One region of the Bacillus cereus group sp. RP37 genome, then DNA from elsewhere that is predicted to be linked to it. Evidence: riboswitches for the same ligand, from Rfam matches in the RefSeq annotation. Region 1 holds a riboswitch; each other region holds the start of a gene.

Region 1 (7,801 bases):
CTAAATAACAAACTTCTACTTTTTTAATCTTCTCTTCTGTTTGAAATAAAGAAGCAATCCAGTTTATATCTCTTAATACTTCAGGATCACTGCTCCCTCTTGCAACGAGAAGTAGCGTCACTTCATTCTTATCTTCCTGTTCAATGCCACTTCCGCTATACACCGATTTAACAAGTGTTTCTGATACACCAAATGGGTTACCATAGGTCACTTTAACATTCGAAAATTGCTTAGTTAACTTCTCCAATTCAAACGGGATATCTTTTTTCACATGACCTGCCGCTAATAAAAAAACTGGAATAACAATAATCTCTGTAGCACCACGCTTCACACATGTACGGAACCCTTCATCAATAGTTGGATTCGCTAACTCTAAAAAACAAACTTCTTGAATACTCGCCTCTACACGGTTCATACATGACGTAATAAACGCAACTGCTTCTTCTTTAGCCGCTTTCAAACGACTTCCATGACATATATATAAGATGGCCTTCATTTTATAACACTCCGCTTACTTGATACGTACTTTCTGTCTGTTTCTCAAACCAATGGATTCTTTCTCTAAAACGGACCACTTCTCCAATTACAATCATGCTCGGATTTTGAATTTGTTCTTTTTTCGCAATATCTACAATTGTCCCTAACGTCCCTACAACTGTACGTTGCATAGATGTCGTTCCCCGTTCAATAATAGCAGCAGGTGTACTTTTATCCTTTCCATGCTTCATCAGTTGTTCACATATGTAGGGTAAATTACTAACCCCCATATATACCGCCAATGTCTCTACACCTTTCGCTAAATTTTCCCACTTCACTTCCTCTGCAGCATCTTCTTTCCTATGTCCCGTCACAATAGCAAAACTCGCACTTGCATCACGGTGCGTCACCGGAATACCAGCATAAGCAGGCGCAGCTATTCCAGCTGAAATACCAGGAACGATTTCAAATGGTACACCTTGCTTTGCTAACGCTTCAGCTTCTTCTCCCCCTCTACCAAATACAAATGGATCACCGCCCTTAAGCCTCGTTACAACTTTTCCTTTTTTCGCATATTTAATAAGAAACGTGTTAATTGTCTCTTGCTTCATCGTGTGATAATTTGGTAGTTTTCCGCAATAAATTAAATCTGCTTCGGGCTTTGCATAGGAAAGCAACTCTTTATTTACAAGGCGGTCGTACAAAATAACATCTGCCTTCTCAATACATTTCAACCCTTTCACAGTGATTAAATCTGGATCACCAGGACCCGCACCAACGATATAAACCTTCCCCATCATCTCTCCTCATTTCTACTATTAAAGTGAAACTTCCATCCTTATATACGAATGGAAGTTTTCATTATTTCGTATTACCTTTTCCTTACTCATGAATAACAAATGCCGCACCTTTTCGAATCTTCTTTTTTTCAAATAGGGAAATCTCCTTTACTTCTGGCAGCGGTAAAAAATGCTTTTCAAGCTCCATCTCCGCGAGCTTAAACGCCTGTTCTTCACTTTGAGCAACGACAACAATCGGAACAATACTATTTACTAACACAGCTTCAAATCGATATAAATCCATATTGTCCCTCCTAAGACGCTATTACTTCTTCTAGCACGTTATTTAACGCTATTTGTAATGTCTCTACACCAACACGGCCGACAAAATCATAAAACGTTTCAGCTGGTAATTTATTCTCTTTGAAATAACTTATAAATGATGCAAGTACATCAGGTAGATCCTCGCCATCTATTTTTCCTTTTAACTTTTGATTATAAGCACCACCATCTAACAACGTTCCACCTACATATATTTCAAATGCCTCAACAATTCCTTTTTCCTTCGTTTTCATTTTCACCCCTTGTAATCCAATGTCAGCAATTTGACGTTGACCACATGAATTCGGGCATCCTACCATATGAATACGAACCGGAACATCGAGTGCAATTTGTGTATCTAAGTATTCGGCGATTTTTCGCAATCTTTCTTTCGTTTCTACTAAAGCAAGATTGCAATATTCAATACCAGTACAAGAAACCGCATGACCAATAAACGATTTCGGACTTGCTGATATTGCTTCAAACAACGGCTCATTTAGTAAACCCGTCACATTTTTTGGCGGAACATTCGGAATAATGAAGTTTTGCGAATTACATGTACGAATTTGTCCATTTCCATACTGCTTAGCAATTCTTGCAATCTCAAACATTTCTTCTGCATGCAGACGTCCTACCGGCACATTAAAACCTACATATTTTAGTCCATCTTGTTTTTGGTCTTGGACACCATAGAAGTATCCCGCATTCCAACCTTTGAGAGCACTTTCCCCTTTACTTTGCAATGGTCCTGTATACTCTATTAGTTTCTCTTTAAACTTCTCTGCTCCCCAGTCTGCAACAAGAAATTTCAAACGGGCTAAATGACGTTTTTCACGATATCCAAAATCACGGAATATTGTAGCAATCGCAATCGCTACCGTCTTTACTTCTTCTGGTAAAACAAATACATCTAATTCATCAGCTAAGTATGGACGAGCTGATAATCCACCGCCTACTTTTATATGAAAACCAACTTTTTCCTCACCATCTATCTCTTTCTTTGCAGGTGTAAATGCAACACAGTTAATCTCTGCATTTGCTGAGTTATAAATGTTAGAACTAATAGACATTTTAAATTTACGTGGTAAGTTAGAAAACTCTTCATTATGTTGGAAGTAGTCATATACTTCTTTCACAATACCAGTTGTATCCAACAGTTCATTCGCATCAATACCCGCAAGTGGATTCCCTGTAATATTACGCGTTATATCACCACACGCTCCAGCTGAAGATAACCCCACTCGCGCTAACCTTTTAAAAATATCTGGAATTTGATGAATTTCTAACCAGTGAAACTGAATCGCCTGTCTTGTCGTAATATCTATTACGTCACGCCCATAATCCTCAGCGATAGAAGCAAGCACTTCTGCCTGTGCATTCGTAATAATCCCTGAAGGAATATTGACACGCATCATAAAATAACCAGCTTCTTTCGGTCTTTGTAAATACAACCCTGCCCATTTAAATGCGTCCCACTCTTCTTTCGGAATAGATTCGAATCCATTTTCAGCATAGTAAGGAATATCATTAAAGATTTCCAAACCATCTTTTTTTAACTTATTTTTCTCAGTCTGATTTAATTTTTCATTGTTAGCCCATACTTTTTCATAACTCATTTTTAAATCCCCCTATATAAAACTACGCTCTTGTAAGTACTTAACAATTTGTTCTGCACATTCTTCAATAGAATACTTATGCGTTTCTACAATTAATTCCGCTTGCTTTGGTTCCTCATACGGTGAATCAACACCTGTAAATTCCTTAATATCACCTTTTCTTGCTTTTTTATAAAGCCCTTTTGGATCACGTTTTTCACACTCTTCAATTGGACATTTTACAAACACTTCTATAAACTCATCTGCAGCTAATAGATCTCTAACTTGTTTTCGATCTACTCGAAATGGTGAAATGAACGCTGTAAGAACAACAGTACCTTGATCTACAAATAGTTTCGCTACTTCGCCAATCCGTCTTATATTCTCCATACGATCACTTTCAGAAAAACCTAAGTCTTTATTTAAACCGTGGCGTATATTGTCTCCATCTAGTACATAGTTTCCAATATTCTTTTCAAATAGTTTACGAGCAACCGCGTTCGCTACCGTAGATTTACCTGAAGCTGATAATCCAGTAAACCAAACTACAAAACTATGATGCCCATTTTTTACTCTTCTCTCATCTTTTGAAACAGATGCTGTATGCCAAGTAATATTCGTATCCATCTCATTCTCTCCCTATTCTGTTACTACTTCTTTTTTCAAACCTTTAATTAGTACTTCCACTACTTCTTTACGACTAAATGTACTTGGCGGAACCTCACCGTTTCTTAATAGTTCTCTTACTTTCGTACCAGATAAAATGACATGATCTTCTTTTCCGTGCGGGCATGTTTTCGTCGAAGCCATCGCTTCACATTTCGTGCAGTAAAAACTATGTTCAAAAAATAACGGTGTAATCCCTAACTCTTCCACTGTAAAGTTTGTAAAAATTTCTTGCGCTTCATAAGTACCGTAATAATCTCCTACCCCTGCATGATCGCGCCCTACAATAAAGTGCGTGCATCCAAAATTCTTTCTGACTAATGCATGAAATATCGCTTCCCTCGGTCCTGCGTAACGCATTGCTGCAGGAAATACACTTAAAAAGACACGCTCTTTCGGATAATAATTTTGAAGTAATACTTCATAGCTTTCCATCCTTACATCAGCAGGAATATCGTCCGACTTCGTTTCCCCAACGAGTGGATTTAAAAAGAGGCCATCTACAATTTCAAGAGCAGATTTTTGAATATATTCATGGGCACGATGCACCGGATTTCTCGTTTGGAATCCAACTACTGTTTTCCAACCACGTTTTTTAAATTCTTCTCTCGTTTCAATTGGATCTAAATGATAAGAAGGAAACGGATTATTTTCAAAACGTTTCGTAAGAATAGTTGCTCCTCCAACGTAAACGTTCGGTCTTTCGTATAATTTTTTCACTCCAGGATGAGCCTCATCCGTCGTTTTATACACTAGTAACGCTTCTTTTTCCTTATCTGGTACAAAAATATCTTCTATTTGAATGACACCATATACATTTCCACCGTTAACAAGTTTTACTTCTTCTCCAGCTTTTAGAGTCTCTGCTACTTCTTCTGTTACTGGTAATGTAATTGGTATACTCCATACGCTCCCATTAGCTAAACGAAGCGTTTCTACGACCGAATCATAATCTTTCTTTCCTAAAAAACCAGTAAGAGGGCTATATCCCCCTGTCGCTAATAGCTCTAAATCACTTAATGCAATGTTATCTAGCTGAATTTCTTTTTCAATTTGTGATACGTCGTATGTCTCGTCTACACGATTTATTAATTTGTTTACTGTACTCATTTTTCTATACCCTCTCTTAGCTTTATTTTCAAATTCATCTTATTGGTAATGAAGACCACATTCAGTTTTCACTTTCCCGGCCCATCTACCATCTCTCGAATCGCCACCCTCTCCTACAGGTAACGTACATTTCTCACACCCAATACTTGGATATCCAACATCATGCAATGGGTTATACGGCAAGCTATGTTTGTATACATATCGCCATACCTCTTTCCACGTCCAATGAATGAGCGGACAAACTTTAATAGATTGAAAGCGATGATCTTGATTTATAAACTTTGTATGCTTACGCGTTTCTGATTGTTCCCTCCTTAAGCCCGATATCCATGCTTTTTCCGCTGCTAATGATTTTTCTAACGGTAAAATTTTTCTAATTTTACAACAAAGATTCGGATTACTTTCCCATAATTTCTCACCATGCAGCTTCGCTTGTTCATCAAGTGTAAGTTCTGGCTGTTTTTCTATAATATTTAATGAAGGAAATCGTCCCCGCACTTTTTGAATTAATTCATACGTTTCTTGAAAATGAACATTTGTATCTAAAAATACAACTTTAGCAGATGGATTTACTTGGTTTATAAGATGCAGTAATACCATACCTTCTACTCCAAAGCTACATGCGTATACGATTTCATCTTTATACTCTTTATAAGCCCAACTTAAAACTGACAACGCGCCTTTCGTTTCATCTTCTTCCGAAAATGAAATGCCATTTTCATCCCACGTTTCATACGTCAACATGTTTTTTCCCCCTGTAAAAGCAAAAAGACGGTTTTAACCTCATAAAATAGGTTAAAACCGCCTCTAGTTTTTCTAGTCAGCGCTTTTTTTACTTTAAACGTACTTTTTCACTTTTCTCTAATTGAATGACTTTCCCATCTTGCACAACAATTGTAATTGAACCATATTTCATATCAGCAAGCATCGCTTGAATTTTCTCAGATACTTCCTCAAAATGTTCCCGTACGCTCACGCGAACAGCCCCCCTTTTTTATTCATAAAAAAAATCTTTCCCATTTCGAAAAGACTGTTCGGTAATATATTTTACCTTATCTTTCAAAATGGATTCCATTTTGCTGGATTTAGCACCTTGCTTTCTATAAGCAGGTTGCCGAGCTTCGTTGGGCCAGTTCCCTCCGCTTCTCTTGATAAGCTTTGTATTTGTATTTTATCACAATTCTGATTTTTTTCAATCCTAGTTTTCCGATATATTTTATTTATTTTATACCACCATTTAGAGGCCGTACAATTCTTACCTCAAAATCCAGCAAGAGAAAAGTGCCTTGCTGCCTGTAAACGCCCAATTGATGGGGACTAATAATTAGTGGGGAATGCCCACACTGATTATAGTTTCACTTTATAAAAAAGGAATTGCCCCTCAGAACAACTCCCTTTCCTTACTTAAACAAGTTCTTTAATACGTATGCGATCGTTCCCAATAATATTTTCATATGTTTCACGCTCTACAACAATTTGTGATGTTCCGCCTTTCGCGAAGACGACAGCTGGTCTACGAATCCGATTATAATTATTTGCCATCGAGTACCCATATGCCCCTGTACAAGAAATCGCTAGTAAATCGGCAGAAGCCACTTTCGGTAGAGTAATATCCCAAATCAACATATCTCCACTCTCACAGCACTTCCCAGCAATCGAAACGATTTCCGCATTCTCATCATTCCCTCGATTCGCTAACATCGCTTCATAACGAGCGTTATATAAAGCTGGTCTTAAATTATCAGTCATCCCACCATCCACTGATACATATTTCCGAATACCAGGAATGTCTTTCACAGATCCGACTGTATAAATTGTCGTTCCAGCATCACCTACAATACTACGGCCTGGCTCAACCCATATTTCTGGCAATGGATAATTACATACTGTAAATTGTTCTCTCACTGCATTTGTTACAGCTCGCACATATGTCTCAAGAGTTAATGGTGTATCTGACTCTGTGTAGCGTATTCCGAATCCTCCGCCCACATTTAGCACTTTTACTACATAGTTCGTTCGCTCTCTCACTTCTTCTAAAAATTGATGAAGAACTTCAATCGCTCGAACAAATCCAGCCGTTTCAAATATTTGCGATCCGATATGTGAATGAATTCCTAACACATTATAATTTGATTTTTGTAAAGCAAGTTCAATTGCTTGCATCGCTTGACCATTCGAAACGCCAAATCCAAATTTCGAATCATCTTGACCTGTTGTAATATATTCATGTGTGTGCGCCTCTACTCCAGGCGTTACACGAACTAATATGTTCACAAATTTCCCGTGTTGCACTGCTAAATCATGCAAAATTTCTAATTCCAAGAAATTATCTACGACAAAACAACCAACATTAGCCTGAAGAGCCATCACGATTTCTTCTTCTGTTTTATTATTGCCGTGAAAATGAATACGCGATGCTGGAAATCCTGCTTGAAGCGCAGTATATAATTCTCCTCCAGAAACAACATCTAATGACATATTTTCTTCACGAGCTACTCGGCACATCTCCATGCACAAGAACGCCTTGCTTGCATATGCTACTTGATAAGAGAAACCACTTTCTTTAAAAGCACGATGAAACGCGCGGCACTTTCCTCGAATAGACTCTTCATCGTATACATAAAGTGGTGTGCCGTATTGTTTTGCTAGCTGCGTCGTATCGCACCCTCCAATTTCTAAGTGTCCTTGCCCATTGATTCGGCTCGTGCCGTGTAAATACATTTGAATTCCTCCCTTATTTCCTCTAAAACTCATAACCCCAATCTTCTATTCATTGCAGCACGCTTTTAGATAGACAAAAAACGCGCGGAACAATGTTCACACGCGTTTCTTATTAGGAAAAATATATATTGA
Region 2 (8,201 bases), 410 kb from region 1:
AACTAGCAGTTTCTGTAGTTTCCTTCAACCACTTCACCCAATCCAAATCCTCCACCTTAAGCAAACTGAGCGAAACACCTTTCATATCTAAAGAAGTTAGAAGGGTACCGACCTTTACGAATGTAATCTGTAATCCTTCCAGTTCACATAAACGGCGAATGTCATTTGCGAAAATGTATTGTTCCATTAATGGCGTTGCACCGAGTCCATTAATGAGGATGGCGAAGTTGTCACCTTTTCTCCAGCGATAAATACTTTTTAGTTTGTTCATCAGTTCGATCGCTAATATTTCAGAAGAGGATAGTGCTTCTTTACGGTAACCTTTTTCACCATGAATGCCGACGCCGTAAAAGACTTCATCGTCGTTTAATGTGAATGAAGCTTTACCTTGTACTGGATCGTTTGCAGGTGAAAGGGCGACTCCTAATGTGTGTAAGTTTTCGGTGATAGAACGGCCGAGTGCTGTTAGTTCTTCTAAAGAATGACCTTCAAGAGCGGCCGCACCAAGTATTTTTTGAACGAAAACAGTGCCAGCGACGCCGCGTCTTCTTTTATTAAAAGAAGCATCATCTTCAATTGAAACGTCGTCATTTACGATGATGTGTTCAATTTGTCTTCCTTCTTCTTTTGCGATTTGCATTGCTGCTAGGAAGTTCTCAACGTCATCTTTAAAGTTTTTAATGATGAATAAAATACTTTTTTCTTTTGGCATGAGGCGAGTAGCCGCTACAATTTGTTCGACTGTAGGCGGAGTGAAGATGCTACCGTTTACTGCCACTGTAAGCATTCCTTTTCCTACATAGCCAATATCAGCAGGCTCATGTCCGCTACCACCGCCGCTTATGATAACAACGTTTTGCTTCAGCTTTTCGATATCTTTTACATAAATGATGTTATTTGCTACGTCGTAACTTACTTTGTCGTTATGTTCAAAATAAAAGCCATGCAGCATATCTTGAACGATATTTTGTACATCATTCATAATCTTTTTCATTGCTTTTGCCACCCTTTAATTACTTTGCTGATTGCTCCAGTAATAGTAGTAATTGATTGTTTATCATATTTTTCATGAGTGAAGACATAATAGACGGATCTACTTCGCATTTACTTTCAATCCAATCTTTTATCGTTCCAACGAAGCCGTGACTATAAAAGGAGGCAATCGTATTTTTTGTCTCATCAGAAAGGCTGAATCCACAGCTCACAGATAATTCATCAATAATCTTCATATATAAGTTTTTCGTATGCTCAAATAAATAGTGATTAAACGAGTTTTGCTCAATGACTTTAAAAGCATTTCGGTAAAATTTTTGATTTTCATAAAAGTAATCAAATAATAAATCAAAAATGTTTTCCCATGTTTCATAGTCGAGAAAGTCGATAATATTTTCTTTCGTTTCTTCTTTATAAATCCAGCTTAATAGTTCGAATTTATCTTTAAAATGATAATAAAAAGTTTGCCTACGCATTTGACAGTGTAACATAATATCGCTCACTGATATTTTATGAAACGACTCTGTTTCCATTAAATACTTCAATGAGTTCGCGATTATCTTTTTAGAAATTATAGAAGAGGTCATCTAAATCATCCCTAGAATGTTATTAATATAAAAATCCTATCTATAAATGAGAGCGGTGTCTTTAGACAGATTGTCCATTTTGTCCGTTTACTATAAAACGCTTTCATTTTAACATGAGTAGTAAGAAGAAGATTTCAAATATATCACAATATATTAAAGGAATTGAGGGAGAATCACAATGAAAAAGATTATAAACAAACCAGAAACATTAGTAATGGAAATGTGTAACGGAATGGTTATGGCTCATCCAGAGCTTGAGCTTTTGAAAAAATATAAAGTCATTAAGAAGAAAGAAATGAACGAAAACAAAGTAACGTTAATTAGTGGCGGCGGTAGTGGTCATGAGCCAGCGCATGCAGGACTAGTCGGAAAAGGAATGTTAGATGCGGCGGTGTGCGGAGATGTGTTTGCGTCGCCTTCACAAATTCAGGTGTATCAAGCAATTAAAGAAACAGCTAGTAAAAAAGGTACGTTATTAATTATTAAAAATTACAGCGGCGATATTATGAATTTCAAAAACGGAGCGCATTTAGCGACGGAAGATGGAATTGAAGTTGACTACGTAAAAGTAGACGATGATATTGCAGTAGAGGATAGTTTGTATACAGTAGGACGCCGCGGCGTTGCGGGCGTTATTCTCGTTCATAAAATTGCCGGCGCAGCAGCGGAAGCAGGTATGGATTTAGGAGCGGTGAAAGCTGTAGCGGAAAAAGCAGCGGCTAACGTGCGCACAATCGGTTTAGCGTTAACGTCTTGTACAGTTCCAGCGAGCGGATCACCTACTTTCACACTTGCGGAAGATGAAATGGAATACGGCGTAGGTATTCACGGTGAACCAGGAATTAAACGTGAAAAAATGTTGTCAGCGGATGAATTAGCGAACCGTATGACAAACGATCTTGTAAAAGATTTAGGAGTAAAAGACGGCGAAGAAATTGCGCTTCTAGTTAACGGTTTTGGCGGAACACCACTGCAAGAACTTTACTTATTTAATAACGCCGTGACGCGAGAATTAGCTGCTAGAAACATTAAAATTAATAGAGTATTCGTCGGAAACTATATGACGAGTATCGATATGGCTGGTATGTCTTTAACAGTAATGAAACTAGACGATGAGCTAAAAACATTACTATCGAAAGAGTGTAATACACCAGCGTTTAAAGTAGATGGGCCAGTTGAAAGTGTTGAGTACGTGAATGTGCTTGAAGAGACAGAAGAGAAGGAAGTTTCCTTTGAAATAGAAACGGCGGAAGAGCACGCTGTTATTAAAGATAATGTTATTACATTAAACAACATGATCTATCTCGTTGATAAAATGAGCGACGTTATTATTAAAAATGAAGTACCGTTCTGTGAGTTAGATACACACGCAGGTGACGGCGACTTCGGAATGAGTGTGGCAAAAGGATTTAAGCAACTAAAACGTGAGTGGCATTCTATTGTAGATCAAGAGAACGTAACGATCGGATCATTCCTTGACGGTTGTTCGATGATTATTATGGAACATTGCGGCGGCGCATCTGGTCCAATTTGGGGCGGAGCATTCCGCGCAGCTAGTAAAGCAGCAGGCGAGAAGCGTGAGTTAACAGTGAAAGAATTCGCTGAAATGTTGCAAGCAGCACTGCAAGGTATACAATCTATCGGAGAAAGATCGTTCGGTAGAGGAGCGGTAGTTGGTGATAAAACGCTTGTTGACGCACTTGCTCCATGTGTAGACTCTTGGTTAGCTAGCGCTTCAAACGAAGAAGACATGAAAACTGCCTTCGAAAAAGGAGCAGAAGCAGCGGTTAAAGGAGCAGAGTATACGAAAGAAATCGTAGCTCGCATGGGCCGCGCCGGTACAGTTGGTGAAAGAAGCTTAGGCTATCCAGATGCAGGTGCGCATGCGCTTGGAGTTATCTTTACGGAGATTGCGGGTAGTTTGAAATAGAAGTTAGAAGATCCCCTCTGCCTTGTGGTGGAGGGGATTTTTTGTAGTTGAGTGATATATAATTTAGCTAGATGTTTTCTCTGTAAAGATATGTATGTTTATAAATACGATAAGGATTTTAAAAGAAGAAACGTGAGTTCTCATATAAATATGGATATGATCCAAAACTTGTACCAACAGTGACGATTGAAACAGGAAAGGGGTTATTACATACTATTATTACTAATGCGCAGAACTTGAGACGTGATGAACGTGTAGCCTTAGGAAATGAAAAATGGAGCTCTTCTTTACAAGAGGAATTAAAGAATATAGTTTCTGATTTTGAAAAAGCGGGATTTTCTAAAGAAACTATTAGAGGAACTTTAGAACAACAATATAGAATGCTTGATAAGTTAAAAGTAAAATATGAAAGGATTGAGTATTAATGAGTATACTTGAGAACTTAAATGCAGTTTTCACTTTAGAAACACAAGAACCTCCAGCAACTAAAGAAACGATTCAAGAATTACAAGGTTTTTCATCAATAGATGTTCCTTCAGATTATATAGAGATAATTCAACATTGTACAGATGCAGAGATTAATGTAAATAATGAAATATATATCCGTATTTGGAGTCCAGCAGGTTGCATAGAGATGAATGAAGCTCATAATATCCAAAAATATATACCTAACTCACTTGCAATTGGTGATGATGAAGGTGGGAAAGTGCTATTATATGCAAATGGAAAAGAAGGATTTGGATTATATATGGTGGATTTCGGAGATTTAGATATCGAAGAAGCAATTAAAATATCACCTTCTTTGAAACTGTTATTAATAGATGGTGTAGGTGTAGAAAAGTTATTGTTATAATTTTAGGGACATATGAAAACCACTGTATTTTGAAAAGATATGGGCCTTATGCAGCAATATTATGGTTGGCTAATAATGCGAAAGAGCATTCTAATGTGTTTAATAAATTGTATTTAAATTTATTTGTAGAAAGAAACAGTAAATACGTTTGGGTATGGATATTGTCTACAAGTTTTGTGTCTGCACTCATGCATGAGCCTAGTGTATTGAATTTCGCATTCTATTTATATATGCTTTACTTTTCTTAAGATACGGTCTTTTTTCGGCTATATTAGCTCATAGTTCATATAATTTGTTTTCAGGAATTATATATGGAGTAAATGTTTCAACGGAACAATCAAAGGTTAATACAACAAGCGTTATACAATATACGCATGGAGAGCCGTGGGGCTGACGTAATATTGAAGTATAAAGAGTTATTAGATCAAAGTGAAGAAAAAGTAATTATTAGGTATTATATAGATGAAACGCTCAAATGAGCGTTTTTTTATTTTTATAATCAGATGATTTATTTTCATATATACCGCAGTAAAAACTTATTCCTGACTAAAAAAAGACACCCTATGGTGCCTCCACCGGAATGGTATTTGTATTAACTACAACCACGTCTACCAAGAGAATTAGGTTGAAGGACATCTCGATTCTAATGTTTTATTCATTAAATATCTCCGGCTTCTCCACTCTAAATGATTTCACCTCACCACATTCTAAACAAAATGTAGTTAAGAGTTTGCAACGTTTCCCTACTGAAAAGAGCCTACTAGAATCATCTTCACAAACATATGCATGATAAGCAGATCCAACTCTTCCTTCTTTAAATGTAGTAGAACCACAATTCTCACATCGTTTATTTTTCATGCTACTAACACCTCTTTTGCTGTGTTTTTAAGATAGAAGTAAAGCAACTTGGTTATACATGATGTTTTCGACATAAGACACCATAGACCTTTATATATTCGCAAGTAAAGAAACATAATACCCTTATAAATCGCTATAACAATATGATTTTTCATATATCATTTAATGTATATCGGAAAAATAAGTATTAAAATATTGATTTTTATTATTCAGATGATTATAATAAATGAAAATCAAACAATTCTTATGTTGAGAAGTGGAGGGACGGGCCCTATGAAACTTCGGCAACCTCGTATGAGACGAAAGGTGCCAAATCCTGCAGGTGAAGAAACACCTGAAAGATAAGAGCGGTTCAATTAGTCAAGAAGGCTACTCTTATTTGAATAAGAGTAGCTTTTTTTATGGCTAAGAGATGAAGGGGGAGTATGTAGTGGAGTATGGTTTTTGGTTGCCGATTTTTGGGGGATGGCTTCGAAATGTAGGTGATGAATCTATGCCGCCTACGTTTGAATATGCAAAACAAACAGCGCAAGCGGCAGAACAATTAGGTTTTTCAACAACACTTATTGCAGAATTAAACTTAAATGATATAAAAGGTATTTCAGCACCAAGTTTAGAAGCGTGGACAACTGCGGCAGCACTTGCAGCAGTAACGGATAAATTAGAGATTATGACAGCTGTAAGACCTGGCTTCCACAATCCAGCGGTTACAGCGAAAATGGCAGCGAATATCGATCAATTAAGTAATGGTCGTTTTACATTGAATGTAGTTTCAGCGTGGTGGGAAGAAGAAGCGAGACAGTACGGCGGAGTATTTACCGCACATGATGAAAGATATGATCGCACAGAGGAATTTGTAACAATTTTGAAAGAGCTTTGGAAAGAAGACGAGTTTTCTTATAAGGGGAACTTTTATGAGCTTCAGAATACACATTTAAGTCCAAAACCTGTGCAGAAACAAGGTATCAAGCTTTATGCAGGTGGTGAGAGTGAGAGAGGAAAAGAGGTCATTGTAAATCACGCAGATGCATATGTCATGCACGGCGGAACAGTGGAAGAAGTATCACTGAAAATAGAAGATATGAAGAATCGTAGAAAGAAAGTTACAGAGGAGCCATTGCAGTCATTCGGGCTTGCGGATTACGTCATTTGTCGTGATACAGAAGAAGAGGCAGTAGAGGAATGGAGACGCATAACGGATGTGAAAGACGATGCGTTAGGTTACGCGGGTTACCAAGACTTTATTAGTAAATCGCATTTGGAACAGCAAGTGAAGTTGAATGATTATTCCGTATCTAATCGTGGATTACGTCCTAATTTAATTGGAACACCAGAACAAATTGCAGAAAGGATACTCGCTTTTGAAAAAGTGGGTGTTACTTTATTACTTTTACAATTTTCGCCACAGCTTGAAGAGATGAAACGATTTTCTGAAAAAGTGATGCCATTAGTTGAAGCAAAAAGAAAGGAATTGATTACAAATGAGTAAAATTTACATATTACATGAGAATAAGGAATGGACGGATCATTTAGTGAAAAGGTTGGAAGAACTGGAGTTACCGTATGAGGAATGGTTTTTAAATGAAGGAACAATTACGTTAGAACAAGAACCTCCCCAAGGTGTTTTTTATAGCCGCATGAGTGCTTCTTCACATACGAGAGGTCATAGATATGCACCTGAGTTGACGGAAGGAGTTCTTGCTTGGTTAGAGGGATATGGGCGCACAGTATTTAATGGGTCTCGTGCATTACGTCTTGAAGTAAGTAAATTGAATCAATATGCAGCATTAAGAAATTTTGGTATACAAGTGCCGAAAACAATTGGTGCTGTTGGACGTGATCATATAGTAAAGGCAGCAAGGGAGTTAGGGGAAGTACCGTTCATTACAAAGCATAATCGTGCAGGGAAAGGCCTTGGCGTTCAACTATTTCATTCCATTGATGCTTTAGAGCAATATTTGGATAGTCCGGCGTTTGAAGAACCTATTGATGGAATTACTTTAATCCAGCAATATATTGAAGCGCCAGAACCATATATTACACGTTGTGAATTTGTAGGCGGTCAGTTTGTATATGCAGTTAAAGTAGATACATCAGAAGGATTCGAGCTTTGTCCAGCGGATGCATGCTCGATTCAAGATGCTTTCTGCCCAGTAGGAGAAGAGAGTAAGAAAGAAGCGTCAACAAAATTTGAAATTATACCGGACTTCCACGAGCCGATCATTGAGCAGTACAAAGAATTTTTGAAAGAAAATGAAATTACTGTTGCTGGTATTGAATTTATTCGCAGTTTGGATGGAATAATTTATACGTATGATATTAATACAAACACAAACTATAATTCTGACGCAGAGTCTGTAGCGAATCAATTTGGTATGCTTGAGCTTGCTAAATTTCTTGGAAGAGAATTAGAGAAACAAGTAGAGTCAGTTAAATAGTGTTGATTAAAAAATAAGGTTCTGGTGCAAATATAGAAAAAAAGAAGAGATAGCAGATTTTATAGGTGAAAGATCATTCGGTAGAGGAGCAGTAGTTGGTGATAAAACGCTTGTTGATGTACTTGCTCCATGTGTAGACTCTTGGTTAGCTAGCGCTTCAAACGAAGAAGATATGAAAACTGCCTTTGAAAAAGGAGCAGAAGCAGCTGTTAAAGGCGCAGAGTACACGAAAGAAATCGTAGCTCGCATGGGCCGCGCTGGTACAGTTGGCGAAAGAAGTTTAGGCTATCCAGATGCAGGTGCACATGCGCTTGGAGTTATCTTTACGGAGATTGCGGGTAGTTTGAAATAGGAATGAGAAGATCCCCTCTGCCTTAAGGTGGAGGGGATCTTTATTGATAACCATCATTCTTCCAGTGAAAACTTTTATTTGTTAGCCAATCTAGAAGCAGCCTCTTCAACTTCTTTATAGGCATTTTGTAATACTTCATTTGGATCTAGTACTGCTGTTCCTTGTGCACGAACGATTTGATAATCTTCAA
Region 3 (8,201 bases), 1.8 Mb from region 1:
TTTTACATAATAAATTATTTATTTCCCACGCAATTTATAATCCTTTCCCACTCTATCTCCGTAAGATGTAACGCCTCAAATGCAAAAAAGTCTTCACATATTTTTTCAATTAAATCTGGATTGTTCTTAAGGAAATTCCACTGTAATGCTTTAGGAAGAAAATATGTTTCATATTCTTTACTTCCTCTTACCACCTCATCAACTTCTCTTTCACAAATCCCTCTTATTAGATAATCATTTCTTAATTGAATCGTCATTTGTTGAAATGTTTCGCTACATTTTTTCAATTGAAGTAAACATGTAATATACGTTCGCAAAAGTTCGTTATCATACCCACAACAGTTTAGAATACGATCGATTTCATTCATAATGTACGAGCCTTTTCTTCTATTTGTACTAACCATTTTTCCCGCTTCTCTAGTTTACTCGTTTTCACTGATTGGAACACTGACCGTTTTATATCGCGAATACCGCAAAAACGTAAAACGCCTCTCTTCATCATAATCCAATCTGCTGATCGGTATAATAATGCGACGTACCATAAAGGCGAGTCCAACGTATTAATAACCCACGCTTTCTTTCCGTTCAATAATCCTTTCGGCAGGGCACCTTCATATTTATAAGCAAATCCAGCTACGAAAATGCGATCAATAAATCCTTTTAAAATAGCAGGCATCCCCCACCACCATATCGGATAGATGAAGAGAAGCGTATCTGCCTCTTCCACTAATTTTCTATATCGCGCTGTCTCTTCCTCATTTACTAAATCACGTCTTTTCTTCTCTTCATTAAATACAAGGACTGGATCAAATTGTTCCTTATATAAATCAAGTACCGTAACCGAATGATTTGTTTCTTGTAATCCTTTTTGCACATGCTTTAAAATCGCCGCGTTAAAACTGGAAGGACTAGGATGAGCGTATACAATTAGTACATTCACTACAAAACAACTCCCTCTATAAGTTAAAGTTTCCCCTTCTTTAACATCTTCTCTACAATTTGTACGTTTTTCGAACTTTGTAATAAACGATTTAATACTGTAAGTAACTCTTCCTTTTCTAAATCTTTCAGTTTCTCTTTTACCGTACTTTCACCAGCACCTTGAATATCATAAACAACTGCCGCCATATGCTTGCAAAGATTCTCATAAGGACACTCGCAGCTACTTTCTGTAAAATCTTCAAGATCAATAATCACTTCATAGTTTCCTGCATTTCCAGTAACGAAAGCAAAAACTTTCTTATCGTGTATTTCAACATCTTCTACATGTCCATCTTCATAATATTCGTATCCTCTATCTACAATGTATTTCGGAATCCATTTCGTTATATCATGTAATAAGTAAGCGTACATAACAACACCTCTTCCTTTAATTCCCTTTTGACTTCCAAAACCCTGCATGTTATTCTAATAACTGTCAAATAGTAAGTCTATATGACAAAACGACTGACACCTATTCGGCGGAGGTGTCTCTTTTCATTTGCAGCCGATATGAAGTGCCTCTTTCAGGCACATTCAATCTTTGACACTACACACTCAACACCATTCCCTTGTATCAGGCTGCTTCAGCAGTCTTTTACTCTACATACTTCAAAAAAAGAGAGCTTAGCTCCCTTTTCTCGCCTTATAAAATACCCCTTTTTCAGTATAGAGATATTCATCAGCTAATGTAATTTTCCCATCCAGTTTCAGTTCATCTAATAGTCTTGATAAATAAAATTGATGTAACATCTTTTTCGTGAATTTTCCTTCATGATGCGAAACGATATGTTCTTGAATATCTAACAATGATATTGGCTTATCTTGCTCTATCATATATTCATAAACTGTACTACGCAGTTTTACGTATTTTTCGAGTGTCACAGTACTTCGCAACCCCTTTCTTCTTAATATAAATTTTCGTAATCGGTTTTTTTGACAACAAAAAAACCTCTCCGATAAGAAGAAGTTACGTATATATCTTCGTCTTATCTCCCAGAACAAATATGTTCTGCTGGAATTAGCACCTGCATCGCGGTTGCTGGGTTTCATCGGGCCAGTCCCTCCACCTCTCTGGATAAGAAAATATTCACTTAAATCTTACTATACGTAATTTCATTTCAATTGTCAAACAAATACAACAAATTATATTTTCTTTCTTCCTGTTCATACTATACATATATGAATATGCAAGGAGGAGTATGAAATGCACGAAAATGCTCGCGGATATGTACAAGATTCTTTTCAATCATTACAAGAAGCAAAACATTGTTTAGAAGCAGCGCTACAGACCGTTGAAAAAGATTTTAATCGCGCACGTATTGAACAATCCCTTTATGCGATCGAACAAGCTATTCAACGTTGTGATTACACGGTTCACATTTTAGAACAAGATTGAAAAAACTTCCCATCATAAGATGGGAAGCTTTTTCAAATGGCATACTTCATAATTATTACCGTTATGATTAAAAAATATACAGAATTAGCAATTTCTAAAATACCTACTTTTATAATAGAAATTTTTTTACCGTACAACATAATTGCTCGCATGACACTTGGTATAAAAATAAGAGAACACCACGGATTCATAGCAAATACAATGATTGTTAATACAATATGATAACCCCAAGATATAAAACGATACTTCGGGTTATTTTTCTCACGTATCATCGTTTTCACATAAAACGTACTTCCTAAAAAATATAAAAATGATATAAGTGCAATAAATAGTGCTGTTTTATCTATAAGTTTCATTGAAAAATAATAACTAACTAAACCGCCAATACAGAAAACAATAATCGCACTAATGTCATTTAGTAACGCTCTTTCATTCTTTTGACGAGCGTAATACATATTTACAATAAATAATGGAATCATTACTGCTACGAATAAAAGGATGCGCCATTCATATAATAGAGAAATCATTCCAAATACGAACGCGATGATAAAATATACAATTGCAGCATGTAACAACTCTTTTTTTCGTCTTTGCTTTATGTACATAAGAAATGGATACGTAGCTAAATAGATAAAGAACCAAGCTAAAAACAATGGAATATGATACATAGTAGGTTTCCCAAGAATAACACTTACTAGAAATGGTATAACGAGCATAGCCCATGCACCGTGTTGCTTCGGAATAACTAACTTCATTAACTATACACCTCCCTTTTGAAAATAACTCTCACCTACTATTATACAAATAATTTTATATAATAACGGATATATATTGAATCGATTTTTTGACAATAAAAAATGCTCCTTACAATATGTAAGAAGCATGAAAGAGGCAAACGAATATGTAAGTCGCGACCCTACCTTATATGAGTATGCTTTTCTATGCCATGTTATGCTTTTCTAATATGCCATATTTCTTTTTAAATCTTGTAAGAATCGTAATCCAAGACGTACTAAATAATAGTAAGAAAACAACATTCGAAATCGCATGGCTCAAATCGAAATAAAAACTTGCGATATAATACGAAATGACAGCTTCCCACGTTGCCTCACGTATGAAACCGAGAAGCCCCCAGAAGTTCATAATCCAGCCAAATAAAAATCCAACAAACAATCCGTATAGAAGTCTTCCCCATAACTTTTTCATTAAAAATGTATTACGTAATAATCCAGCTATAAAACCAATCATACCCCACGAAAACATTTGCCACGGCGTCCACGGACCTTGTCCTAAAAAAATGTTAGATACGATAGCCGCTGTTGCACCAATCATAAAACCAGTTTCACTCCCAAACACAATTGCAGAAACGATAATGACAAATGAAGTCGGTTGTACACTTGGCAATATCGAAAATGGTACGCGGCTAACTGCTGCAATTGCCGCTAACACAGCAACGAGTACAATTTCACGTGAAACAAAAGCCTTTCTTTCAAAGCGGATATAAAACGGTAACATAATAACAACTAATAAAAACAAACTACTTAACATGTAATAACCGTCCATGATAAGTGTAGTAAAGAGTAATGTGCCTATTATTACTGCAAAAATACATATTATGAATGCAACATATCGTTTGGACACGCTTCGTACACATCCTCCCACGTTAATGCATATGGTAACTCTTTTCGAATAAATCGATTAATAGAGGTTGTATAAAAGAAGTTGCCACTAAAAAATTCTTTCGGTGTATCATTCATAATGACTGCTCCGTCAAATAACATCATACATTGATCAACGTATTTCGCTGCAAACTCAATATCATGCGTTGCCATTACAATTGTTGTACCTTCTTTTTGTAGCTTTCTAAATACCTCTCCTACTCTTTCTTTTTTCCACGGATCTAATCCCTTTGTCGGTTCATCAAGTAATAATAAAGTCGGCTTTGATAATAACGTTGTACATAACGCAAGTAGTTGTTGCTCTCCCCCGCTACAATCATGCGGATGGCGTTCTTTAAGCGAGCACAACCAAAACTTCTTCAACATATCTTCTGCTATTTCTTTTCCTTGTTCTCCGTATAACTCGCGTGCACGTTCATACACTTCTTCCCACACTGTATCAAATGTAAAATGATAATACGGATGCTGTGATACATACCCGATACTTTTAAATCGTTCTTTCGAATCAATTTTATGTATCACTTTCCCATTCCACTTTACTTTCCCTCTTCTCGCTTTTTGCAATCCCGCTAAAATCGTCAAAAGCGTGGACTTCCCGGTACCGTTTTTTCCAACGAGAGCTACCCATTTTCCTTTTTCAATCGATACGGTTAAGTCTCGTAAAATAAGTGGACTATTTTTTTCATATTGAAACGAAATATGCTCTGCACTTAAAATAACTTCGTGTTTTTCACTTTTTGCTACTGGCTCATTCACATATGATATCTCTGAAAAGTTATTCAGTTTCATTTGCGCTTCTCGCACTGTAAACGGAATATCTTCTACATTCCATTCTAAAAACAATCTTGGAATTTGCGGAATAAATGGACGGAACTTTTCAACTTCCCACATGTTCGCTATAACCGTTTTAGGGCTGCCATCATACACGATTTGACCATTATTCATACAAATAACGCGTGTTGCAAGTGGTATCACTTCATCTAAACGATGTTCACTTAAAACAATCGTAATGCCAAGTTCTTCGTTAATACGTTTTAACAATCCTAAAAACTCTTTCGCTGCAATTGGATCTAACTGCGCCGTCGGTTCATCTAATAATAATAGTTTTGGCTGCATAACTAATACCGCAGCTAAATTGACGAGCTGCTTTTGCCCGCCAGATAACGTATGAACAGATTGGTGCAATAAATCTTGAAATCCTAAGAAGCTAATAAGCTCTGCTATTCGTTTTTGAATAATCTGTGATGGTAACCCGATATTTTCTAAAGAAAATGCTAATTCTTGAATGACCGTATCCATTACGAGCTGATTTTCTGGATTTTGAAATACCATACCAATTTCTTGTGCAGATAATAAATCAGGTACTTCCTCTAATAAAACGTCCTCATAAAAAATTTCTCCTGAACGTGTACCGATTGGAAGTAATTCCTTTTTAAAATGTTTCAATAAAGTCGTCTTTCCAGAGCCTGACCCTCCAGCAAGTGCAATAAACTCTCCTTTTTGAATAGAAAGAGAAATATGCTGTAACGCATATTCGTTCTCATCAGCATATACAAATGATAAATTGTTTATTTCTGCATGCGCCACCATATCCATTCCTTTCCTTCCATTATAATTGGTAGACTAATAAACATCATAAATACTCCGAACATCACTCCATCGTATTGCTGAAATAGAATAGATTCGACTTTCGGATAAATGATTAGCTTTCCCCCGCCATACGTATTACATATAATAGCAATGATAAGTAGAATACTTAAATAACTGAGCGTACACCAATCTCGTCTTTCCATTCTATACCGAATATATGTCGTACGCTTCGTTACACCAAATCCACGGGCTTGCATAGAATCTGCTGTTTGCAGCGCATCTTCTAATGAACAAATTAATAATACTTGTAGCAATTGCATACCGTTTTTCACCCGTTCCACAATGGAACCTGCATCTACTTGTATACCTTTTGTCTTTTGGACGAATGTTATTTTCTGTAATCGCCTCATAAACAATGGAACAAACCTCACCGTAATCATCGTTAACAATGCTACTTTCGGTGAAATTCTAGAAAACAAATATAAAAATTTATGACTTGAAATAATATCATTATACGAAGCAAACGTAAACATAATCGCAACTAATAATAACCCCATTACTAGTCCGAACATAATCGCCTCAAGCTTAATACGGCTATCACCTAACCAAAATAATGTAGTTCGGCCTCTATGCGTTAATAACGAATTAAATAAAATGACCATAAAAAAGAAAACGATTGTGCTCGGTAACATCTTTCTTATCTTTTCGCTATTCCCTTGCATCACATTGATTATAACGATTAATAGAATTGCCCCAATTAAAAAAAGAGGATGAAGACACATCATACATAGTATCATCACCCCGATATAATAGAAAAAATTCACAAAAGGATGTAAAGAAGAAAAACTTATTTTCATAGTCCTTTACCGAATGCCTTTCTTATTTTAATACATACACCCACTCGATTGTATCTCCTGGTTTAACTGTTACTACACCTGCACTATGGTTTGGAAACGCACCGTTCACACGATATTTCCATCCACTAGTAGCTGTAATATCTTTTTCATATAAATCATTAATCCCTTTTACATAAACATCGCCTTTAGATCCACTCGCATCCACATCTAAACCTGTACGTTGCAATACTTTATACACTGTATCGCCTTCTTGTACATCCATCTTTTTCGCACCTAATAAGTATCCTTCATTACCTTTTACTGAGATCGTAACTTGTTTTGCTTGTGGTTTTGGTGGTTCTGGCGGATTAGGTGGCACTGGTTTCGGTGGTGTTGGAAGAGTAACTTCGTTTCCACCTTTATTCGGATCTTCTTTTTGCTCCTGCTTCGGTGTTTCTTTCGGCTGATTCACAACCTTCGCTTCTTCTTTTACTTCTTGCGCTTTCGGTTGTTGCTGTTTCTCTTCTTGTGCTTTTTGCTGTTCTGGTTGCTTAGTAGCAGGCTGTTCCTGCGGTTTCTCTTCTTTCTTTACTTCCGGTTGTGCCTGTGTTTTTTCTTCTTTCGGCTTCTCTTCTACTTTTTGTTCTTGTTTCTCTTTCTGGTCGTCTTGCTTATTTTGCTCTTGTTCAGCTTGTTTCTCCTCCGGTTTTTCTTCCGGTTTCGCTTCATCTTTTTTCTCTTCTTGTTTTGCTACCTCTTCTTGCTTTGGTTCTACTTTCTTCTCAGGCTTTACAGCTGCTTCTTCACATCCGGCAAGTAACCCAAGTGAAAGCATGAAAGAAATAAACCACTTCATCTTACTCATGTTGTCTCTCACCTTTCATATTAAAAATTAGGAGCAAATGATTGCTCCTAATTTTTGTTAAGCTGCTTTACGTCTCCATAATACATATGCAGAAGCAATACATAATACACCCATACCTACTTCTGTAGCTGCACTATGAGAAGATGCTCCGGTTTTTGGTAGCATACTACCGTTTCCGGACTTTTTATTTTTAACCAGTTCGTTATCAACAACAACTTTTAGAGTGTCATCTCTCGTTTCTTGTTGTACTTGCTTTTGTTCTTCTGGTTGTTCAGTAACTTCTTTTTCTACTACAACATTTTCTGAATCCACATTTGGTTTCGTATCGATTTCAGGAACAGATACATTTGACCAGTCATAAATCGATTTTTCAAGATCTTTAAACTGAAGTAGTGCTAATAACGCTTGCTCTGTAGCCATCCCGCTACCGTTTTGATCACTTGGTAACCATTTGAATTCACCATTTGGAAGTTGATATGACAGTAGATTTTGCACTGCCTTATGTAGACGGTTTTGATCTACATCTTTCACAAGTGATAGTCCAATAATTGCTTGCGCAACACTATTAGAGTTTTCTTGTCCATCAGCAGAAAAACCACCATTTTCTAGTTGCTCTTTATATAAATAGGCAACAGCTTTTTCTACAGCTGTCTTCACATCTGGTCGATCTTGATATGGAGCTAATGCTGATAAAACCATACCTGTTACATCAACGCTACTAGCACTGTCTTTACTGCTTGCGCTATCGTAAGTCCAGCCGCCATCTGTATGCTGTGAGTTTAAAAGCGCATCTACTAAAGCAACTCGATTCCATTTTGAATTCACTGGCACTTCATATTTCTTCGTATCAAATG
Region 4 (8,201 bases), 1.1 Mb from region 1:
TAAAAATTGCTGATTTACAAAATGTTGAGTCGTACTTCGCAGGAAAAACTGTCGTTTTAACAGGGAAATTAGAAGTTATGGGACGTAGTGAAGCGAAGAAAAAGATTGAGGCATTAGGTGGAAAAGTAACAGGAAGTGTTAGTAAAAGTACGGATTTAGTTGTTGCGGGTGAAGCGGCAGGTTCGAAATTAGCACAAGCGGAGAAACATAATGTTGAGGTTTGGAATGAAGAGAGGTTCTTACAAGAGCTAAATAAGTAAGAGGTGCAAACTTACCATGAAAAAAATAGCATTAGCGGTATTAAGCCTTGGTCTACTAGTAAGTGGGTGTAGTGCAGGTGCCGATAAAGATGACAAAGTGGTTGAGAAATCGGGGAAAGCAAAAGAACAAGCAATCGTTCCGAAGTACTCTATTTCGGATGAATATTATAAGACGACTATTCCATTTGATGGAGGAAAGGCACGTGGCTTAGTTGTGCAAGGAGTAAGTAATCGTCTTGATATAGATGAATTTGAAACAGGATTAATGCGTATTGCGAAAGAATCATTTAGTACGAAAGATAATGTTTTAAAAGGCGGAAAGGCCCTAAAAACTCAGGATATACAGATGCTTGTTAAAAGAAAACGTACAGATGCAGAACAAAAGGAACTAGAAGATACATTAAAAAAAGATGCGGTTAACTTCCCGAACATAGGGTTAAATCCCGCATTAGGTGCAGGATCCGAATCACTAGAAGTGAAAAATAAAAAAAATCCAATATATATTTCAAATATTTTAGAGCATGATTATTATGTGAACAAAGGCGAAAAAGATGAGCGTAGCGGCATTACAGTTGGATTAGCGATGAATTCGGTTCATTATTACGAGGAAGAGCATGGTTACCCGCGTGAAGCTACAATCTCGAATGAAAAAATGTTAGCTGAAGGGAAAAAAATGGCGCAAGAAATCTTGAAAGTTATGCATCAACGAGATCCTGAAACCAAAACCCTTCCGATAACATTTGCAATTTATCGTCAGGCTCCGAAGTCTTCGCTCGTACCAGGTAACTTTGTTTCTTATGCGAATGTCGAAAAAGGCAGCGAAACGGTTGAGGATTGGAAACAAATTAATGAGAAATATTATTTGTTCCCATCTGAACAAGCGAAAACAGATAATAAACGTGAAGATCTGGCGAGAGTATCGAACTTTAAATCAAAACTAAGCGATTATTTCCAAGGCGACTATACAGCTGTTATCGGTACCGGTATGTATAGAGATGATGAATTAAGAGAAATAAAGCTTGATATTCCTGTCCAGTTTAATGGGAAAGCAGAAATAATTGGCTTTACACAATATGTAGCTGGGCTTGTTATGGAATACTTCCCGAATTATATGAAAGTACAAGTAACGATTAAATCTGTAGAACGCCCAGAAGCGATTATTATACGTGAAGCGAAGCAAGATGAACCATTTGTGAAAATTTTAGATTAAATAGGAGGGCTGTTCCTTTATGGAACGGCTTTTTTTCTTGAAGAATTTTGTTATAATTTAAAATGTTATAAATAATGGGGTAAGGGGTAAAGCACATGGACGAATTGAGTTTTCAAGTCATTATTTTATTAATTGCATTCGGATTTTTAGCAGCTTTTATTGATTCAGTTGTTGGCGGTGGAGGATTAATTTCGCTTCCAGCACTTATGTTTGTTGGTTTACCACCAGCTTCGGCAATTGCAACGAATAAATTAGCTGCAACGATGGGGACGTTTACGAGTGCGATTTATTTTATTCGATCGGGAAAGGTCGATTTTAAAATTGTAGGAAAGTTAATCCCGTTAACTGTTATAGGGGCAGTCGCAGGTGCTTTAGTAGTAAAGTTTATTCCGCCGGATATTTTACGTCCGTTAGTACTTGTAATGTTGGTGTTTATTGCCATTTATATTATTGCGAAAAAGGATTGGGGAAGTGTATCTACCTATAAGAAGATGACGAAAAGAAAAACATTAATATTTTTCTTTGTTATTTTAATGATAGGGTTTTACGATGGATTCTTTGGACCAGGGACAGGATCCTTTTTAATTTTTGCATTTTTATTAATTGGTTTGGATTTTATTCAAGCGGCAGCATCTGGAAAACTTTTGAACTTTGTTAGTAATATCGTATCTTTAATTACTTTTTTATTTTTAGACGTAATTCATTTTGAATACGGTATTATTATGGGATTATCGATGATTTTGGGCGCTTATTTTGGATCGAAGTTTGCAGTTCAAAAAGGTGTTGGATATGTAAGGACTTTATTTTTATTAGTAACTATTTTATTAATCGGAAAAAACATTTTGGAATATACTCATATTTTTTAGAGTTATACGTATGTATAACTCTATTTTTTTATTATATTTTAAAAATTAATTAATTTTTAAAATATAAGTCTAGGAATATTTGAATAAATCTAAATTATCGTGTAGAATAATGTTGTAAAATGTAAACGTTTTTCTAAGGGGAGGCTAAAAAGAATGGTAGTAGCATACAAACATGAGCCATTTACAGATTTTTCAGTAGAGGCTAACAAATTAGCGTTTGAAGAAGGTTTAAAGAAAGTAGAATCTTATCTTGGACAAGACTATCCATTAATTATTGGGGGAGAAAAGATCACTACAGAAGACAAAATTGTTTCTGTAAACCCTGCAAATAAAGAGGAACTTGTTGGTCGCGTTTCAAAAGCAAGCCGTGAGTTAGCTGAAAAAGCAATGCAAGTAGCGGATGAAACATTCCAAACTTGGAGAAAGTCAAAACCAGAAATGCGTGCAGACATTTTATTCCGTGCTGCAGCAATCGTTCGTCGCAGAAAACATGAATTCTCTGCTATTCTTGTAAAAGAAGCAGGTAAACCATGGAATGAGGCAGATGCTGATACAGCAGAAGCAATCGACTTTATGGAATATTATGGTCGTCAAATGTTAAAATTAAAAGACGGAATTCCAGTAGAAAGCCGTCCAATTGAATATAATCGTTTCTCTTACATTCCACTAGGAGTAGGTGTTATCATTTCTCCTTGGAACTTCCCATTCGCAATTATGGCAGGTATGACAACAGCTGCTTTAGTTTCTGGTAACACAGTATTACTAAAACCAGCTAGTACAACTCCTGTAGTAGCAGCGAAATTCATGGAAGTATTAGAAGAAGCTGGCTTACCAGCTGGCGTAGTAAACTTCGTTCCAGGTAATGGTTCTGAAGTTGGTGACTACTTAGTAGATCACCCTCGTACACGTTTCGTGAGCTTCACTGGATCTCGTGATGTAGGTATCCGTATTTATGAGCGTGCAGCGAAAGTAAACCCAGGACAAATTTGGTTAAAACGCGTTATCGCTGAAATGGGTGGTAAAGATACAATCGTTGTTGATAAAGAAGCAGATCTTGAATTAGCAGCTAAATCTATCGTTGCATCAGCATTCGGATTCTCAGGACAAAAATGTTCTGCATGTTCTCGTGCAGTAATCCATGAAGATGTATACGATCACGTATTAAATCGTGCGGTTGAATTAACGAAAGAATTAACAGTAGCTAACCCAGCTGTATTAGGTACAAACATGGGTCCTGTTAATGACCAAGCTGCATTCGATAAAGTAATGAGCTATGTTGCAATTGGTAAAGAAGAAGGTAGAATCTTAACAGGTGGCGAAGGAGACGATTCTAAAGGCTGGTTCATCCAACCAACAATCGTTGCTGACGTTGCAGAAGATGCTCGCTTAATGAAAGAAGAAATCTTTGGACCAGTAGTAGCATTCTGTAAAGCAAAAGACTTTGATCATGCACTTGCAATTGCAAACAATACAGAATATGGTTTAACAGGTGCTGTTGTTACTAACAACCGTGACCATATTGAAAAAGCACGTGAAGAATTCCATGTGGGTAACTTATACTTCAACCGTGGATGTACTGGTGCAATCGTAGGTTACCAACCATTCGGTGGCTTTAACATGTCTGGTACAGACTCTAAAGCTGGTGGCCCTGATTACTTAGCGCTTCATATGCAAGCAAAAACTACTTCTGAAACTTTATAAGAAATAGTAGAAGAGATCTTCGCAGTCTGCGAAGATCTCTTTTTTTGAAAAAATTTCTATATGTGGTTTAAAGCATGAATTGGTCTACAAATTAATTATATATATTGTCTATTTTATGTACGCTTTTTCATTTTCCACTAAGCTAAAATAAAATTAATAAACAATAAATTCTCTAAAGAACTAAAAACCAACCATAGATTGTCCAAAAAATTTTAATACCAATAGGCTTTACTCTATTGAGATTGTGAAGTTTCCTACTTAAACTAACGGGGCAGATTAGTTGAATAAAATCAAATTCGGATTAAGATAGATATAAGTAGAAAAACTAATAAATAAGGTTTACTTCAGTAAAATAAGGTATATTATATTTGTTGAATAGATTCTCTTTAAAGACAAGAAAAGTAGGTGAACAAAGTGGGAAAATATCAATTGGATTACAAAAGTCAGGTAGCTGTGGCAAAGTTTCATGAAAAACAGACGCCTGCCAAATTTGATAAAAAGCAGCAAATTGAAAAATTGCGTGCAGAGTATTTGAAAAAAAAGCAAAAATAAACAGATAAATAATATGTTACGTTTTTGATTACGTTTTCCCTGATTTTTTGTATATGGTGTAAACAAACACAAGAAAATAGGTAAGTTATTCATCGTTCAAATATATATAAATTAGTAGTTTTTATTCCATTGCTACACATAACTCTGTTTTTGATTAAACGTTATTTTAAAGATACAACAAAACCAACGAATAATAGAGCTTATATTGAAAAGTAAATGGCCATTGAAAATATAGGCTTTATTTTTCAATGGCCATTTATGGTTATATATTTAACGTTTTGGACAATGTATGCTTTAACTTACCCTATAATAGGGGAATTTAATTCATTTGAATCGAAAGTGATTTCCATATATTACTATCCGGTGGTTAGAACTAGCTAAACCCTATTAATATCAGGATAAACATGTAAATAGAAACAAATCAACGAGAAAAGTTGACTTATTAGTCACATTTTTTAGTATTCATTTTAAGGATTTCCTGTATAATACAATTTGAAAGAAAATCTATGGTTTGACAAGAAACACTCTTTTCGGTTTTGCTCACTGAAGGGAGTGTTTTTTTGTAGCCAAAAACTCCTCTGTACTCATTACATTTGCATATACTCCATTTAAACTAGCTAAAATTGTGTTATGAATATAAACGGCTGGTATAGTAGCACTCTTAAAGGAAAGATCTTTTGTAGCACAAGCATCATGTATAACGGTACATGGAAAGCCGAAATCAAAAGCAGCCCTTACAGTAGCATCAATACACATATGAGTCATCATCCCGCATATGACGACGTGCTCAATGTCTAAACGTTGTAATTGTTCTAGAAGATCGGTTTCGCGAAAACTATTTGGATAATGTTTGAGTATAACGGTTTCTTCTCTAAGTGGGCGTACGCTTTCATGAATATGTACACCCTCTGTATTTGGTAGGAAAAAAGTAGCGTCATCTTTTATTGCTACATGTTGGATATGAAAAATAGGTTCGTTTTTCGTTCTAAAGAATTGTAGCAGCTGGCTAGCATATTCGCTTGCTTCTACTGGATTACGCAATTCCATCTTTCCATTCGGAAAATAATCATTTTGAATATCAACGAGTAAAAGAGCTGTTTTCATATATTTATCTTCCTCCGATTTCATATTCAAATAATGGTATTCAATGTATAGAGAGGATTCTCCTTTTAAAAAATATGAAGGAGGAGAATTTTACATAACTTTAAAAATTACTATTTGTATTGTGATTTTTTATTTGAAAATTTCAATAGAGGAATAATTAATATTTTTCTAAAAAAATGTATTGACTCTTATTATTCTGAGTTCTATAATGAGAATTAATTAAACGACAATTAAATCGATACATTCTTATCCAGAGAGGTGGAGGGACTGGCCCTACGATACCTCAGCAACGGGTTTTTTAATACCGTGCTAACTCCAGCAAGCCTTATAAAAGGCTTGGAAGATGAGAAGATGTGAACGAGTACATATAAGTGCTCTCCTTCTTATCTTTATGGTTGATAAGAAGGAGAGCACTTTTTATTTTACCTCGAAAGCTCTACTTCAAGTTTTTACAGCATATAGGAGGGGAAAAAATGATTTTTTTTAACAATGTAAGTAAAGTATATGAATCAGGTGGGCAATCTGTTCATGCGGTGGAGGATGTAACGTTATCAGTTGAGAAGGGCGAAATTTTCGGCATTATCGGTTTTAGTGGCGCTGGAAAGAGTACGTTATTACGCTTAGTAAATATGTTAGAGAGACCAACGGCAGGAACGATTTCAATAGATGATAAAGATATTACATCCTTATCGACGAAAGAATTACGGAAGCTAAGACAAAGAATCGGGATGATTTTTCAAAGTTTTAATTTATTTAATTCAAGAACAGTGTTTGGGAATATTGCTTATCCATTAAAATTAGCGAAAGTACCAAATCATGAGATAAAAGAAAGAGTAAATGAACTGCTGAAGTTTGTAGGATTAGAAGATAAAGCAAACTATTATCCAGAGCAACTATCAGGCGGACAAAAGCAGCGTGTTGGTATTGCAAGAGCACTTGCAACATCGCCAGACATTCTTATATGTGATGAGGCAACATCAGCTTTAGATCCAGAAACAACGACAGAAATTTTGAACTTATTAAAGAAAGTAAATCGAGAATACAATGTAACAATTCTTCTTATTACACATGAAATGCATGTTGTGAAAGAAATTTGTCACCGTGTAGCTGTAATGGAGAAGGGAAAGGTTATTGAAGAAGGAAAACTGTTTGACGTTTTCACACAACCAAAAACAAAGACAACTCAAAACTTTGTACGCTCTATTATTAATGATCATTTACCGGAAAGTGTTCTAGGGAAAATTCAAAATGGTGGACAGATTTATCGCTTAACATTTACTGGTGAAGAGACAGGGCAGCCAGTACTATCATATATCGCGAAAAACTATAACGTCGATGTAAACGTACTGTACGGAAATATTATTGAACTTCAAAATGTGCTATTTGGAAATCTACTTGTGGAACTGCAAGGTGAGCAGAAAGAAATTCAAAAAGCATTACAACATCTAAGACTGCAAGTGCAGCTGAAGGAGGTAGAAGCTCATGCGAGTTGATTGGAGTATATTTTGGCCACGCATAGTAGATGCGACGGGGGATACCCTCTTAATGGTAGTTGTAACCCTTATATTTGCTACAATCCTTGGTATACCTCTAGGTTTACTATTATATGTAACGAGAAAAGGAAACTTTTTAGAAAATAAATGGGTCTTTTCTATTCTTAATATCATTATTAATACAATTCGCCCGGTTCCATTCATCATCTTCTTAGTAGCTTTAAGCCCACTAACAAGAAGCGTTATTGGAACGACGATTGGAACAGCAGCAGCAATTTTCCCAATGACGTTAGTCGCTTCGATTGGTATTGCGAGAATGGTTGAAACAAATCTTGTTTCTGTTCCGAAGGGGGTAATTGAAGCAGCGCAAGCAATGGGAGCTTCACCAATTAGAATTGTTTTTGAAATTCTTGTGCCAGAAGCGTTAGCGCCATTGATCTTAGGGGTTACATTTATGACAGTTGGTTTAATTGAATTTTCTGCAGTTGCTGGGCTTGTCGGTGGTGGCGGTCTTGGTGACTTAGCGATGACATATGGTTATCAACGTTTTGATACATCAGTTATGTTCGTAACGGTCGTTTTACTTATTATTCTCGTACAGGTAGCTCAAAACTTAGGAAACTACTTTGCGAAAGTCTTTTTACGCAGATCATAAAAAGGAAGAGGGGAAAAGGAAATGAAGAAAATTTTAGCATTTGCATTATCAGCAATCGTAGGGATTTCAGCGTTAAGCGGCTGCTCAAGTGGGGACACGGGGGCAGGAGCAAAAGAGAAAACAGTTCGCATTGGTGTAACTGGAACGGATGGAAACGCTTGGGAAATTGTAAAGGAAAAAGCTGAAAAAGAAGGAATTAAAGTTAAACTGGTTGAGTTCTCTGATTACACAACGCCAAATAAAGCGTTAGCTGATGGAGATATTGAACTAAACTCATTCCAGCACGTTGCTTTCTTAGAGCAATTTAAAAAAGAGCATAAGTTAGATATTACAGCTGTTGGTACAACGCAAATTGCACCA

What was found. A riboswitch is a leader RNA that binds a small molecule or an ion and turns the genes downstream of it on or off. The one in region 1 is predicted to bind S-adenosylmethionine.
Positions count from the first base shown of each region.
Region 2: it holds a riboswitch for S-adenosylmethionine, as region 1 does, so the genes downstream of both, QCI44_RS23195 (LLM class flavin-dependent oxidoreductase) here and QCI44_RS20985 (YezD family protein) in region 1, are expected to answer to the same signal.
Region 3: it holds a riboswitch for S-adenosylmethionine, as region 1 does, so the genes downstream of both, QCI44_RS11320 (hypothetical protein) here and QCI44_RS20985 (YezD family protein) in region 1, are expected to answer to the same signal.
Region 4: it holds a riboswitch for S-adenosylmethionine, as region 1 does, so the genes downstream of both, QCI44_RS26500 (methionine ABC transporter ATP-binding protein) here and QCI44_RS20985 (YezD family protein) in region 1, are expected to answer to the same signal.

Region 1 is NZ_JARVHP010000001.1:3,976,965-3,984,765, forward strand. Features, by position in the region: gene QCI44_RS20950 (sirohydrochlorin chelatase) at 1-496, opposite strand, end outside; gene cobA (uroporphyrinogen-III C-methyltransferase) at 498-1,274, opposite strand; gene QCI44_RS20960 (DUF3906 family protein) at 1,360-1,560, opposite strand; gene QCI44_RS20965 (nitrite/sulfite reductase) at 1,571-3,193, opposite strand; gene cysC (adenylyl-sulfate kinase) at 3,206-3,799, opposite strand; gene sat (sulfate adenylyltransferase) at 3,812-4,948, opposite strand; gene QCI44_RS20980 (phosphoadenylyl-sulfate reductase) at 4,988-5,692, opposite strand; gene QCI44_RS20985 (YezD family protein) at 5,781-5,924, opposite strand; SAM riboswitch class I at 5,998-6,106, opposite strand; gene lysA (diaminopimelate decarboxylase) at 6,353-7,669, opposite strand.
Region 2 is NZ_JARVHP010000001.1:4,386,235-4,394,435, reverse strand. Features, by position in the region: gene dhaQ (DhaKLM operon coactivator DhaQ) at 1-994, opposite strand, end outside; gene dhaS (dihydroxyacetone kinase transcriptional activator DhaS) at 1,014-1,580, opposite strand; gene dhaK (dihydroxyacetone kinase subunit DhaK) at 1,759-3,510, shown strand; gene QCI44_RS23210 (hypothetical protein) at 3,690-3,935, shown strand; gene QCI44_RS23205 (SMI1/KNR4 family protein) at 3,935-4,363, shown strand; gene QCI44_RS23200 (hypothetical protein) at 5,015-5,221, opposite strand; SAM riboswitch class I at 5,463-5,569, shown strand; gene QCI44_RS23195 (LLM class flavin-dependent oxidoreductase) at 5,652-6,710, shown strand; gene QCI44_RS23190 (ATP-grasp domain-containing protein) at 6,703-7,659, shown strand; partial or broken gene QCI44_RS23185 (DAK2 domain-containing protein) at 7,721-8,011, shown strand; gene QCI44_RS23180 (FMN-dependent NADH-azoreductase) at 8,086-8,201, opposite strand, start outside.
Region 3 is NZ_JARVHP010000001.1:2,131,635-2,139,835, reverse strand. Features, by position in the region: gene QCI44_RS11335 (hypothetical protein) at 15-368, opposite strand; gene QCI44_RS11330 (NAD(P)H-dependent oxidoreductase) at 365-940, opposite strand; gene QCI44_RS11325 (SWIM zinc finger family protein) at 964-1,401, opposite strand; gene QCI44_RS11320 (hypothetical protein) at 1,606-1,863, opposite strand; SAM riboswitch class I at 1,965-2,063, opposite strand; gene QCI44_RS11315 (hypothetical protein) at 2,186-2,377, shown strand; gene QCI44_RS11310 (YwiC-like family protein) at 2,410-3,132, opposite strand; gene QCI44_RS11305 (ECF transporter S component) at 3,317-4,018, opposite strand; gene QCI44_RS11300 (ABC transporter ATP-binding protein) at 3,991-5,652, opposite strand; gene QCI44_RS11295 (energy-coupling factor transporter transmembrane component T) at 5,625-6,503, opposite strand; gene QCI44_RS11290 (DUF4430 domain-containing protein) at 6,526-7,347, opposite strand; gene QCI44_RS11285 (DUF4430 domain-containing protein) at 7,405-8,201, opposite strand, start outside.
Region 4 is NZ_JARVHP010000001.1:5,044,991-5,053,191, reverse strand. Features, by position in the region: gene ligA (NAD-dependent DNA ligase LigA) at 1-260, shown strand, start outside; gene QCI44_RS26525 (CamS family sex pheromone protein) at 277-1,470, shown strand; gene QCI44_RS26520 (TSUP family transporter) at 1,566-2,336, shown strand; gene pruA (L-glutamate gamma-semialdehyde dehydrogenase) at 2,490-4,037, shown strand; gene QCI44_RS26510 (hypothetical protein) at 4,452-4,589, shown strand; gene QCI44_RS26505 (cysteine hydrolase family protein) at 5,130-5,693, opposite strand; SAM riboswitch class I at 5,937-6,043, shown strand; gene QCI44_RS26500 (methionine ABC transporter ATP-binding protein) at 6,167-7,186, shown strand; gene QCI44_RS26495 (methionine ABC transporter permease) at 7,176-7,841, shown strand; gene QCI44_RS26490 (MetQ/NlpA family ABC transporter substrate-binding protein) at 7,863-8,201, shown strand, end outside.